DNA from 2 places in the Paenibacillus sp. FSL P4-0113 genome. Region 1 is predicted to be linked to the other one. Evidence: riboswitches for the same ligand, from Rfam matches in the RefSeq annotation. Region 1 holds a riboswitch; the other holds the start of a gene.
The links. A riboswitch is a leader RNA that binds a small molecule or an ion and turns the genes downstream of it on or off. The one in region 1 is predicted to bind thiamine pyrophosphate.
Positions count from the first base shown of each region.

Region 2: linked by a shared signal. The riboswitch ahead of MKX46_RS17705 (ABC transporter substrate-binding protein) and the one ahead of MKX46_RS20280 (ECF transporter S component) in region 1 are both predicted to bind thiamine pyrophosphate.

Region 1 is NZ_JBBPAZ010000001.1:4,662,264-4,668,801, reverse strand. It holds gene MKX46_RS20300 (methionine ABC transporter permease) at 1-586, opposite strand, end outside; gene MKX46_RS20295 (methionine ABC transporter ATP-binding protein) at 579-1,304, opposite strand; gene MKX46_RS20290 (energy-coupling factor transporter transmembrane component T family protein) at 1,444-2,235, opposite strand; gene MKX46_RS20285 (ABC transporter ATP-binding protein) at 2,210-3,661, opposite strand; gene MKX46_RS20280 (ECF transporter S component) at 3,661-4,257, opposite strand; TPP riboswitch at 4,508-4,617, opposite strand; gene MKX46_RS20275 (TatD family hydrolase) at 4,661-5,458, opposite strand; gene MKX46_RS20270 (polynucleotide kinase-phosphatase) at 5,479-6,538, opposite strand, start outside.
Region 2 is NZ_JBBPAZ010000001.1:4,091,454-4,097,991, reverse strand. It holds gene MKX46_RS17715 (bifunctional 2',3'-cyclic-nucleotide 2'-phosphodiesterase/3'-nucleotidase) at 1-640, opposite strand, end outside; gene MKX46_RS17710 (pyridoxamine 5'-phosphate oxidase family protein) at 865-1,299, opposite strand; TPP riboswitch at 1,570-1,679, shown strand; gene MKX46_RS17705 (ABC transporter substrate-binding protein) at 1,872-2,915, shown strand; gene MKX46_RS17700 (MTH1187 family thiamine-binding protein) at 3,455-3,748, shown strand; gene MKX46_RS17695 (ABC transporter permease) at 3,745-4,521, shown strand; gene MKX46_RS17690 (ABC transporter ATP-binding protein) at 4,566-5,516, shown strand; gene MKX46_RS17685 (TatD family hydrolase) at 5,572-6,384, shown strand.

The DNA of each region.
Region 1 (6,538 bases):
CCATCAAGCCTGTTTCAAAACGCTGGTAACCGTAGCGGATGGCAAAATCGCCTACCCCGCCGCCACCCACAATGCCCATCACCGTGGAGTAGGAGATGAAGCTAATGGTGGACGTGGTCAAACCCAGTACAAGCCCAGAACGAGCTTCCACGTACAGAAATTTGAAGATAAGCTGAAGAGTGGATGCCCCCATAGAAGTAGCGGCTTCAATTACACCCTTCGGCACCTCAAGCAATGATTGCTCCACCAGCCTCGAATAATAGGCGATGGCCACCACTGACAAGGGAACCGTAGCAGCCATCGTACCCAGCGCCGTCCCTACGACCAGACGTGTAAATGGAATCATAAACACGACGAGCAGCAAAAACGGGAACGAGCGGATGACATTGACCACACTGTTCAATAGGGTGAACAGCAGTCGATTTTCATATTTTTGCCCTTTGCCGCACAAATACAAAATCGTTCCTGCCGGAAGCCCTAACAGTACAGCTGCTGCGATAGAAATCCCCACCATAATAAACGTCTCTGCGATGGCTTTCCATATCTCAGACTGATATTGCGCAATGATGTTCAGCATTTCATTCATCAGCTTCACCTGCTTTCGCTGTTGAACCTACCGCAGCGTCAGCTACACGTTGCGTGGAAAGCAGCTGTCCATCCCGCATTTCTGATACATGGGTACAAATGTTGCGTACCACGTCCATATCGTGCGTTACAATTACAATGGTAACTCCCAGTTCACGGTTGATCTCCCGTAACACGCCCAGAATATCCGCGGTCGTCTGCGGATCAAGCGCCGAGGTCGGCTCATCACACAGCAGCACCGCAGGTCGATTCGCCAGCGCTCTGGCTATCGCTACACGTTGCTTTTGGCCTCCGCTCAATTGTGCCGGATACTGTTCTGCTTTATCAGCTAAACCGACGAATTGCAGGCATTCGCGCACACGTTCTGCTCTCTCTTTTTTCGCGACACCTGCCAGCTCCAACGGCATTGCTACATTTCCACTGACCGTCCGATTGTGAACAAGATGATAATGCTGAAAAATCATCCCTATGGATCGCCGCGCTTCACGGAGACGTTTTTCCGGCATGCGAGTCAGATCTTCCCCGTTCACAACCACGTTTCCCTCATCCGGCCTTTCCAATACATTCATCAACCGGAGCAAGGTAGACTTACCGGCACCGCTGGCACCTATAATACCGTGGATTTCCCCCTCCTCCACTTGAAGGGACACGGATTGAACCGCATGAAATTGGCCGCTTGAGGTGGTATAATGCTTGTTTACCTGATGCAGCGTAATCATGAAACCTGGCCTCCTGATGATCCATTTCTCAGGGAAAATGTAATAAGCCCGCCAGCCCAGGCGGGTCTGTACGAGCCGTCAATTCCCATTGCATTAATATACCACAGAGCAGAAAACGGGCAAAGCCTTTTGACAACAATTAACGTACATCCCACACCCCTACATAAGGAAAGCAAATCCCAAGTCCCCAAGCCAGCGTAAGCATGACGACAAAATAGAATATGAATACAATATCTATAGCCGAATAGCCGATCGCATAATAATACGTTCGCTTGGTTTCATTGGTAAAACCCTTGGCTTCCATAGCAATAGCAATGCGCTGGGCACGCCGAATACTTTGAGCGAGTAGCGGAATCGCATACCTGCGAAGCGTGGCATACATATTCCATTTGGACACATGCTGATGTAAACCTCGAATACGGTGGGCTTGTCTCAATGCCTGGAATTCCTCCACCATCATAGGCATCAACCGCATGGCTGCCAAAAAGCTGTATGCATACTTCGGAGGGAGCTTCCATTGCTGCATCAGTGAATAAAAAAGGTCCACTGGACGAGTCGTTAAACCAAACAACAAACCTACCGCAGCCATACTCAGCGCACGAAAGCCCAGATGCATGCCTCGGTAAAAGCTTTCCTGCGTCACATGGATCAAGCCCCATGTCCACCAGGTCGTCACCCCTTTGCCGAACATCATCATGCCCGTTGAAGTTGAAATAAACACCAATATAAAGGGAGACCCGTATAGCAGCAGCCTCTTCCATGGATGGCCTGACCAGACAAGCAGCAACAGCATAGCACACGCAACATTAAACATGACATTCGGATCATGAATGACTATAACGACCACAAACAGGATGGAAAACATCACGAGCTTTAGGCCCGGATTCACGCGATGCAGCCATGTTTTATGATGGGGAAAGGACAGGTTCATACTGTAGTTCCCCTTTCTGAATCCGCCATGTATCGGTACAATATCGACGGACAATTTCCGGGTCATGGGTGACCATCACAATGGCCGTGCCTGCCGCTCTCAGCTGCTCCAACATATCCAGCATGACAAAGGTATTACGCGCATCCTGCCCAAAGGTCGGTTCATCGAGCAGCAGCACTTCCGGCTCACGAATCATAGCCGTAGCAATACTCAACCGCCTTTTTTGGCCTAACGAAAGCTGATACGGATGCCGCTCGTCCAGCCGCTCCAGTCCGAACTGTACGAGCATCCGATCGACCCGTTCCCGGCACTGTTCAACAGTATACAAGCTCTTGGGTAACGAATACTCTAGTTCCTTTCGTACGGTATGCGCTACAAATTGCAGCTCGGGATTTTGAAACGCGAACCCGATACGCTCTGCCAGTTGTTCTGTACTGCCTGCCTCAATTCCGCGCACGCTATAACGTCCCTGTGTGCGAAGTAAGCGCATCATGGAGAGCAGTAGCGAGCTTTTGCCAGCCCCGTTTTCACCAACCACGCCAATCCAGTCGCCAGGCTTCACCTGCGCATGCTCCACATAAATCACTGAACTTAAACCGCGGAGGCCGCTAAAATGTTCCAGCTCCAGCACATCAGTCCCCGCACCATTCTGTTGCGTCACTGCTTCACTCCAACGTGGCGAAGACGCTTCATTCCATACTCCCGGATACCACACGCCGTACTCGGACAATGCCTGCCGGTGCACATGAAATACTTCTTGGGCCCTTCCATCTGCAATGATCTCCCCTTGAGCAGAAAGCACCACAATCCGATCCACATCATGGACAATTTCATTAATTTTATGCTCCACAATCACCAGTGTCTGGTCTACCGAAATGTTGCGAATGGTATCCCACACCTGTGTAGTGCCTTCCTCGTCCAACAAAGCCGTGGGCTCATCCAGAAAAAGCACTTCTGGCTCCATAGCCAGCACAGACGCAATCGCCAGCCGCTGCTTCATTCCCTGTGACATGCTGCCAATGGGCATATGTATATCATCCGTCGATAGACCCACCTGTATCAGCAGCTCGCGAATACGGGATCGCATCTGCTCCCGGGGAACCTGATTATTTTCCAACACAAAAGCCAGTTCCTCATCTGCATATGACATACAGAACTGCGTATCAGGATCTTGAAATACAATACCTGAGACACTTGGGATTACAGCAGCATCGCATTTCATAGGCACTTCTATCGTGCGTGGAATCAGACCGCTTAACACTTGGAGCAGTGTTGATTTACCGCATCCACTCGGTCCCAGTAGCAGCAGCTTTTCCCCCTTGCGGACAGACAAAGACATATTGTGAAAAAGCAGCTCTTGCTCACCGGGGAATTTCAACCGTAGCCGGGTGATCGAAGCCACCACATCTTCGGTTGCCCGGCTCATCAATCCAGCCCCTTATAATCTTGTTCCGTTGCAGGCCTCAAACTTCGCGTGACTCCGGTTACCTCCAATGCCTTAGCCAGATAGAACGCGAATACCCCGGCAATCACAATACTGCCAATCATCCGAAATCCAATATACAAAACATAGTTCCAAGTCGATAGCTGATCAATATACCCGTAGCTGAAGTCTAAAATCAGAGAAGTGACAGCCGCCCCAGCCGCAGCTAGCGAAGCAACCCACAGGTTTGCGTTCCGATACAGAAAAGCCGCAAAAAACAGCTCCGCTCCCAAGCCTTGCAGCAGGCCATAGTACAAGGTGGACATACCCCATTCGCTTCCCAAAAAAGCACTGACCGTTGCCGCTGCCACCTCTGCCAAAATCGCAACACCCGGCTTGCGAATGATGAGATAAGCAAACGTACCTGCCATAAACCACATGCCATACATCAGTTGCTCGGCGTGTAGACCCAATGGTTTCATCAAATCATAGGCAGGTCCCCATATTTTGTAGATCAACCCGAACACAACAGCGATCACAATCGTGACCAAAATATCCGTCAGTTTCAACCCTTTGGACGCTCTTACAGCAGTATTCATTATTGCGTGCTCCCCTTTTTCCTTATAGTTGGCCTCTTGGCCATGAAAAAAAGCTTGTCTGGAGCTGAATCTCCAGGCAAGCTTTATGCGCAGTAAAAGGTGAAGCACCATACAAAACATCATTCGTCGATATGCCTTATATAACCAGTAGTCTAAACTACTACACTGATACCCAGCCAAGTCAGGATCAAGGTAAAATGCTAGGACATACATTGAATCTATCGACAACCGCAAAAAAAAGCGGCATTCCTGTATAGTGTTCTTGGTTTCTCTACGCTGGCATTACCCAGATCAGATTTCACGGTCAGTGGCAAGGGCCACCCTCTCAGCCTGACTTTCTCAAGCTCCCGACAATGCTTTTTAATTCACTATAATATATACCACATCTATGGCTTTGACAATCCTATAATCCGAAGAAACGTTTAGCCGTTTCCGTCGTCGCGATTTCGATCTCCATCATGCTTCGACCTGTACATTCGGCTATCGTAGCAGCAATGTGAGCGAGATACATGGGCTCATTACGCCCTTCTTTAGGCTTCACAGGCAAATTACGCGGGGTCAAAAATGGAGCATCCGTTTCAATCATCAGACGGTCCAAGGGAATATCTCTGACCAGTTCACGCAGATGCTTCCCCCGCCGTTCGTCGCAAATCCAGCCGGTGATTCCGATATACAGTCCCATTTCTACATACGTACGCAATTCCTGTTCCGTGCCGGTAAAACAATGCACTACCGCTTTATCGACAAGCCCTTGATACTCCCGAAGCATAGCGACAAAGTCCTCATGTGCATCTCGTTCATGCAGAAATAACGGCATTTTCAGCTCACCCGCCAGTTGGATTTGCTCGCCAAACCATCGGCGCTGCACATCACGTGGCGAAAAATCACGGTTATAGTCCAATCCGCATTCCCCTATGGATACGACCTGCGGCTGACCCGCCAACTGGCGGAGCTGCTGAATCGTGTCTGCACTGCAGTCTTTGGCATCATGGGGATGCACGCCAGCTGTCGCATACAGCTTGCCCGGATAACGCGCTGCATACTGAGAAGCTTCCCGACTGCTGCGGACACTGGTCCCGGTAATAATCAGCGGTGAAATCCCTACAGCCGCGGCTCTCTCTACCACCTGTTCCCGATCTGCATGAAACGAACGATGCATCAAGTTCACACCAATATCAATTAACGGTGTACCCCTTTCCATCTCAATCCCTCCCTCGCAAACTACAATCTTGGATCAATCGGCTCTGATTCCAGAGATAGTGCGGCAAGGACGCATTCATGAATACGATCTACCGTATCCTTGCGGACAAAACGTTCCACGCCTTCCATACCAAGCGCTCCTTCCATCAGGGCATGACGCTCCTTTTTGTTCGTTCGACGCTGCTTCAGACGCTTTAAATTCTCAGGGGCAAGATAATCCATACCGTAAATGATGTGCAAATACTTCCGGCCTCTCACCTTGATTGCAGGCTGAATCATCTTGTCCCGATTTTTCATCAAAAAGCGTTCCGGCTTGATCACAATCCCCTCATGACCATCCTCTGTCATCTCGTTCCACCAACGAATGACCTCTTCCTCGCTTGCTTCGTCCGTGATCACGCGATACTCTGTCTCCATAAACAGGGAAGACAGCCCAGCCAGCTCCCGGTTTTGCTCCATATGCCAAATATGAGAATGGTCGAAAAAAGTCTTTCCGCTGTGTGCCAGCGTATGAAACGGTGCGATACGAATCTCATCCAGACCGTCCACATCCCAGCAATATTTTTGAAAAGCCTCTTGAAACGTCACGGCATTCGCGTACTTCTGTTCCATTTCCTCCAACCAGTCTCCAACCTCTCGGCCCGCAACCTTCGCCTGCTTCAGCTTGTCTACCAGCTTACTGCGATCCAGCAGAGCTGCTTCACCCACATGCGCATACTGTGCAGCAATCAATTCCCGAGCCTTGAGATTCCACGGTACAATTTCCGCATCCAGCAACACAAAATCCGTCTGGTTCCGTTCAAAATATCCGGCAGTCCGTAGATCCACATTCAGCTTTTCCAGCACTTGCTTCCCAAGGCTTTGTTCAAAGAAAGCTCTCCCGCTCCGACTGTAGATCGTGCCCAATGTCGGGTAGCCTACATACTCGACAGCGGCCTGTTCGTTTTTGAATAATAGCAAAATAGCCCGGCTACCCATATGTTTTTTCTCAGCCACCATCGTTTGTACCCCTTGCCCGCGATAATAAGCCAGCGCTTCACGCGGATGCTCCAGATAACCTTCCTCTGCAGACACCGCTGGA
Region 2 (6,538 bases), 570 kb from region 1:
TGGCTTCATCCCATTGCATAATTTGAGGTGTTACCAGGCCGATTACACCCACTTTGAGTGTATGCTGATCACCTTTTTCATCCGTTACTGTTTTATCAAGAATCTGATAAGGGGTAAAATAATTTTTAGTAGCTTGACCCCCCTTGTCAACATAAACATTCGCATTTACGTAAGGGAAAACGGCTCCCTTGAGCGATTTCTCCAGAAAGCCTAGACCATAGTTGAATTCGTGGTTGCCCACTGTAGCCGCATCATAGCCCATCAAGTTCATCATCTTGTAGACCGGATGGACGCCGCCTTCTTTCTCGAAGGTTTTATTTCTCGCCATATAATCACCTAATGGATTGCCCTGCAATAAATCACCGTTATCGAACAACATGCTGTTTCTCGCTTCACTACGCGCCTGTTGGATTAGTCCGGCTGTGTTAATCAAGCCATATTCGTTGGTTTCTTTGTCCGAGTAGTAATCGTAGTTCATCAGGGACGCATGAATATCCGTTGTTTCCATGATCCGCAGATTCACCGTAGCTTCATCGCGGGATTTGTTAGCTGCCCAAGATGGAGCGGCCGAAAACACCAGCATGCTACAAGCTACAACTGCTGCTGTAACCCCTTTAAACCAATTTTTACGAAATAACAAAATATACCCCTCCTCATTAAGGTGTATGCCTCATATACATACTTTTGCACATATATGTAAGCCTTGAACCCACCATTTCTATTTTAATCCAACGCCAGACAAAAGAGTAGTCATTTACTTAAAATTATTTATGAAAAAATAATTAATTTTCTCAAACATAAAAAAACCAGCAAACCTCCTAATAAAAACTCGGAGATTCACTGGTTTATCCATTTATATTCGTATTATTTCTTCCACACCTGGCGCTCCGTTTGCTGACCCACATACTCAATGCGAGTCGGAGTCACGTCCAGAATGACATAATCGGGATCATCCGGTCCGGAGAACCATTCCTTCAAGGAATCGTTCCACACTTGTTTGCGCAGCCCCTCATCAGCTGTAATCTGGACGGTAGCCTCCACTTCTACAACTTCCTTCGTACCGCCAACCTCATAACCCAGCAGCAGGTAAGCATTCGGATTGTCCTTTAGCTCATCCACTTTATGCGTTTTGCGATCTGTCGCCAGATGAATGTTCATTCCATCGTTAAAAAGGGCCATATAGCGTACTTTCGGTTTGCCACCCTCTACCGTACCTAACGTACAAAATTTGTTGTTATCCAAAGCCTTCACAATGGCTTGTTCCAGTTGGTTGCGATCCAATGTTTCCGTTTTACCCACAGTACAACAACTCCTTTTCACGAATTAGAATTCTCTACGGCCATGCCATAGGGCACCAGCCCATCTGAACCTACCTGCGCAGCTGTTCTGAAAATAACATGACCGGATCGAATCGGATTGATTCATACTCATTTTCAGATCAAAGCTCACAGTAAAAGTGTACCCTGTCGTTCGGCAAATGAACCGTCATCTCTCCCTTCATGCTGGACAGACCCGCATTCAAAGCATATAATCGTCGTAGTAAACCCGAATAAATGAACCCATTAAACCATACAATGCCAGGGGTGCTGGAATCGGCCGGCTGAGAGTGTGTCCCAAGACACTGACCCTTACAACCTGATCTGGGTAATGCCAGCGTAGGAATGCTTAAGCAAGATGTGCCTTTTTTACATAGGACCATCCCTTACTTTGGTATATACAAGCGCAAGCGTCCCGGAAACTCGGGGCGCTTTTTTTGTTGAGGATTAAGTTGTTGGAAAGATCGCGTCCGGCAGATGTTATTTTTATGAAAATGGGAAACTTAAGCTGTCTGATTGGACGGATAACGGGTAATTAAAGGAGAGAACACAACGATGAAGCGCATGAAAATGTTAAGCCTGGGACTGATCAGTCTGTGGCTCATGGCCCTGACCCTGACCGCTTGCGGTGGAAGTCCCTCCACATCCCAAGAAGCGGCTCCCGCTACCAACACTCAAACGTCTACTCCGGCAAAGAAGCTCAAAGATGTTAAAGTCGTGCTCGACTGGACACCCAATACGAATCATACGGGACTCTATGTTGCCAAGGACAAAGGATATTACGAAAAAGCGGGTTTGAATGTCCAAATTATTCAACCTGGTTCAGGCGGAGCCGATCAAATGGTTGCTTCTAATGCTGCACCTTTTGGTATCAGCTACCAAGAAGGCGTCACACAGGCTCGTACGCAAGGCGTGCCGCTTGTATCCATCGCTGCGGTGATCCAGCATAATACCTCAGGCTTCGCAGCCCCGGTAGATCGCGGAATTAAGAGCCCGAAAGATTTTGAAGGTAAAAAATACGGCGGTTGGGGCTCTCCCGTAGAAGAAGCGGTCATGAAATCCATCATGGATTCAGATAAAGGCGATGTGAGCAAAGTGAAGATCGTCAACATGGGCAATGCAGACTATTTTACAGCCGTGAAGCGGGATATCGACTTTGCCTGGATTTTCTACGCATGGACCGGAATCGAAGCCCAACTTCGAGATGAGCCATTGGATATGCTGTATGTAAAAGATTATTCCAAAAGCCTCGATTACTATACGCCTGTAATTGTGAGCAACGAACAGACGATAAAAAATGATCCCGAGCTGGTCAAAGCGTTCATGGACGCTACCGCCCAAGGCTATGAATACACTATCGCCCATCCGGAAGAAGCCGCGGACATCTTAAGCAAAGCTGTACCGGAGCTGGATAAAAAACTGGTACTTGCCAGCCAAAAATGGCTAAGCCCACGTTATCAGGATGATGCCGCGCAATGGGGCGTGCAAAAAGCGGAGGTATGGCAAAACTATTCGGACTGGATGTACGAACGCAAGCTGCTCAGCAAGCCTTTGGAAGTCGATAAAGCCTTCACAAACGACTTCTTGCCCAAGCGCTGACCATTTGTTAAAACGCTAAATAAGACTGAACTAGAGAAGTGAACGAAGCCCTACTACGCAGTCGGATGATGCTTCCCATCGCTGTTGTACCCAGATTTCTTAATAAAAACTTATGATTAGTGTAGAAATCCGGGGAGGTTATGCTTCCGAAGCGAGCTTTCCTACGGAAAGCTTTTAAAGCGAACGCTAACGCTTGTACAGCACCATTCCGCCCACTTCGTTCTCGTTCAACTTGGTTTATTCTTTAGTTTCATATTATCTAAGCGCTAAGTAGGTGCGCTTGTGTGTTAAAAATGCCGCACAAACCAGCTTTAAAAATAGGGTGCTTTTAAGGCGGGCAGCAGCGGAGCGGTTCATTTGAATCTGGAGAAGCGGAGCGTTCGCCTTTGCAGGGGAATTCTTACCTTTGAAAACTTAAATAATCCGAGAATCCCCCTGCAACAGCGATCGTAAGATCAAATGAAACGCGAAGCGGTCTCCCCGCCTTAAACCACCCTATTTTCTCTAAAACACTCCAAATGAAGGACAGGTGAATTTGCATGGCTAATACACTGCTCAGTATTCAAGTAATCCCTAAAACTCCTAATAACGAGGACTCTTACCCGTATGTAGATAAGGCGATTGAGGTCATTCAGCGCTCCGGTGTCAAACATCAAGTGAACCCATTGGATACAACCATGGAGGGCGAGCTCGACGAGTTGCTGAAAGTGGTTAAAGAAATGCATGAGGCTTTGACGGAAGCGGGCAGTCCCAGCGTTATTTCACAGATCAAAATCGCACATAACCCACAAGGCATCAGCATGAACAAGCTGACCGAGAAATATCGCCCATGAATTCGAAAGGCAAGAACGCATCCTGGTGGAAAAGCGTATGGCCGCCCCTTGTGGCGGTCCTCTTCTTTTTAGCGGCCTGGCAGGGAGCGGTTTCCTATTTACATATTGAATCCTGGCTACTGCCAGCTCCATCCCTCATCGTACACGAGGGCATGGCCCAGACGGCGCTGCTTGGTGCCCATACATGGGCTACAATTCGCCTGACACTTGCGGGATTCGCTATAGGGACAGCAACGGGACTGTTGATCGCCATCGTTCTTCATACCATTCCTTTTCTCAAATCCGCCCTGTATCCGCTGCTTATTCTGAGCCAAAACATTCCGGTCATCGCCCTGGGGCCGCTGCTCATGGTGTGGTTTGGTTTTGGCATGCTGCCCAAGCTGATGGTCATTACCTTAGTATGCTTTTTTCCCGTGGCTGTAGCGACCATGGACGGGCTGACACGGACGGACCGTATGATGATGAACTATATGCAAATGTCGGGTGCAGGTCGCATGGCTATTTTCATGAAGCTGGAGTTGCCACACTCGTTGCCGCAAGTATTCTCCGGCATCAAGATTGCTGCCACCTACAGTGTGATGGGCGCAATTATTGCCGAATGGATTGGTGCGAGCGAAGGAATCGGATATTATATGCTGCTGCAAAAATCGGCCTATCGCACGGACCTCATTTTTGCCGCCATCGGCATCATTGTCGCGCTCAGTTTACTGATGTTTGTCATCATAGTACTACTGGAAAAATGGCTGGTTCGCTGGAAACCGGATCAGGAATAGCTTCCTCCTTGAATTAAATACAGCAAAGAAAGGACGTGGCACATATGAGTCTGCATCCGACTGACTTATCATCACACAACGTGGCTAATGAACAACGAGCCGGGGACCAGCAGAGTCCTTCGACTGCCCCTTCTGCTCTGGAATTGGACGGGATCAGCCTCGCCTTCCGCGAAAAGCGAAGCTTACTGCCCGTGCTGCAGGATGTATCCCTCACAGTCAAGCCGGGAGAATTCGTTTCTCTCATCGGTCCGTCAGGCAGCGGCAAAAGTACGCTGTTTCACATCATCGGCGGGCTACTCAAACCACAGCAGGGACGTATCCGTATGCACGGACGAGACATGACTGGTGAACGTGGGCATATCAGCTATATGCCACAGCAGTCCGCCCTTTTCCCGTGGCGCACCACGCTGGATAATGTACTGCTTGGGCAGGAAAATGCTCCACGTAAAAATACAGCAGTCCCCCCTCAGTACGCCAGTGAACGCGAACGTCGCAAAGAAGCCCTGCAATGGCTCGAGCAGGTTGGACTAGGCAAATTCGCCAAGGCGTATCCACATACGCTGTCTGGTGGAATGCAACAGCGTGCAGCCTTTCTTCGCGCACTGCTCAGCCCGCAGGAATTAATGCTGCTGGATGAGCCGTTCAGCGCACTCGACGCGCTGACACGTGCAGATATGCAGCAATGGTTATTGCGGATGTGGGAGAAGAACCGCCGCTCTGTGCTGTTCATTACCCACAGCATTGAAGAAGCGTTGCTGCTCTCCGACCGCATTTATGTGCTGTCAGCGCGACCTGCTTCGGTGGTGCATGTCGTAGATGTCCCTTTTCCCCGCCCGCGTAGGGAAGAAATCACCCTCGATCCACTCTTTATTGAATGGAAGCGAACCATGACCGGCTGGATGCGTGAGGAAAAGTACAAACTGGACGGCGACATGGACAATGCTCAGAGCGTTCACAAGAATATCCCGGAAGATGGATTGAATCGGCATGAGTGACGTAAAAGTTCGATGTGCATCGAAATGGAACAGCCAAACAAAGCTAGGCTTGGATTTGACCACAACAAGACCCGCTCCATTAATCGACGCGCACATTCATGTAGACAGCTACCCGCCCGAACAACAGAAGCTATTGCTCGCTTCACTTGCTGATAGCAGCGTCCAAGCTGTGATAGCCGTGTCGATGCATCTGGACTCCAGCCGAGCCAATCTACGGTTAGCCGAGCGTTACCCTGGGCTAGTACGGCCAGCCTTTGGCTTTCATCCCGAACAGGCCCTTCCACCGCAAACTGAGCTTGACCTCTTGTTCGACTGGATGGACGAACATGTACAGCAGATGGTCGCCGTGGGTGAAGTCGGCTTACCCTATTACAATCGGCTAGAAGCCTCGCAGAGCGGTTCACCTTTTGACCTCGCTCCCTACATAGTGCTACTGGAGCGTTTCATCCAGTTTGCAAGCAAGCATAGCAAGCCCATTGTCCTGCACGCCGTTTATGAAGACGCAGACATCGCCTGTGACCTTCTGGAACGTCACGGCGTCACGCAGGCGCATTTTCACTGGTTTAAAGGCTCTGCCGCCACGACCGAACGTATCGCCCGGAACGGCTATTATGTCTCCTTCACACCGGATCTCCTGTACGAAGAAGAGATCCGCAGTTTGGCAAGGCAGTATCCGTCTGATCAGATCATGGCAGAGACAGACGGTCCCTGGCCGTTCGAGGGTCCTTTTACCGGACAACAGACACATCCCCGGATGACTGCCGACGTCATTCGCGCGTACAGCAAGCTGACCCAGCAAGATGAATCTGCCGTCCATCAATTATTTTATGAAAATACGAGACGCTTTTACTCACTATCTGATGGATAAAGGTATACCAGCTGTTTACTGACTGGAAGGTTTACAACCACAACATGCAACCAAAGCAAAGAACCTCCTTATTTACGCGGAACTTCATCATACGTAAATAAGGAGGTTCTTGTATTTTCAAACGTATATAGCTCAAATACTACTTGTATTTTGC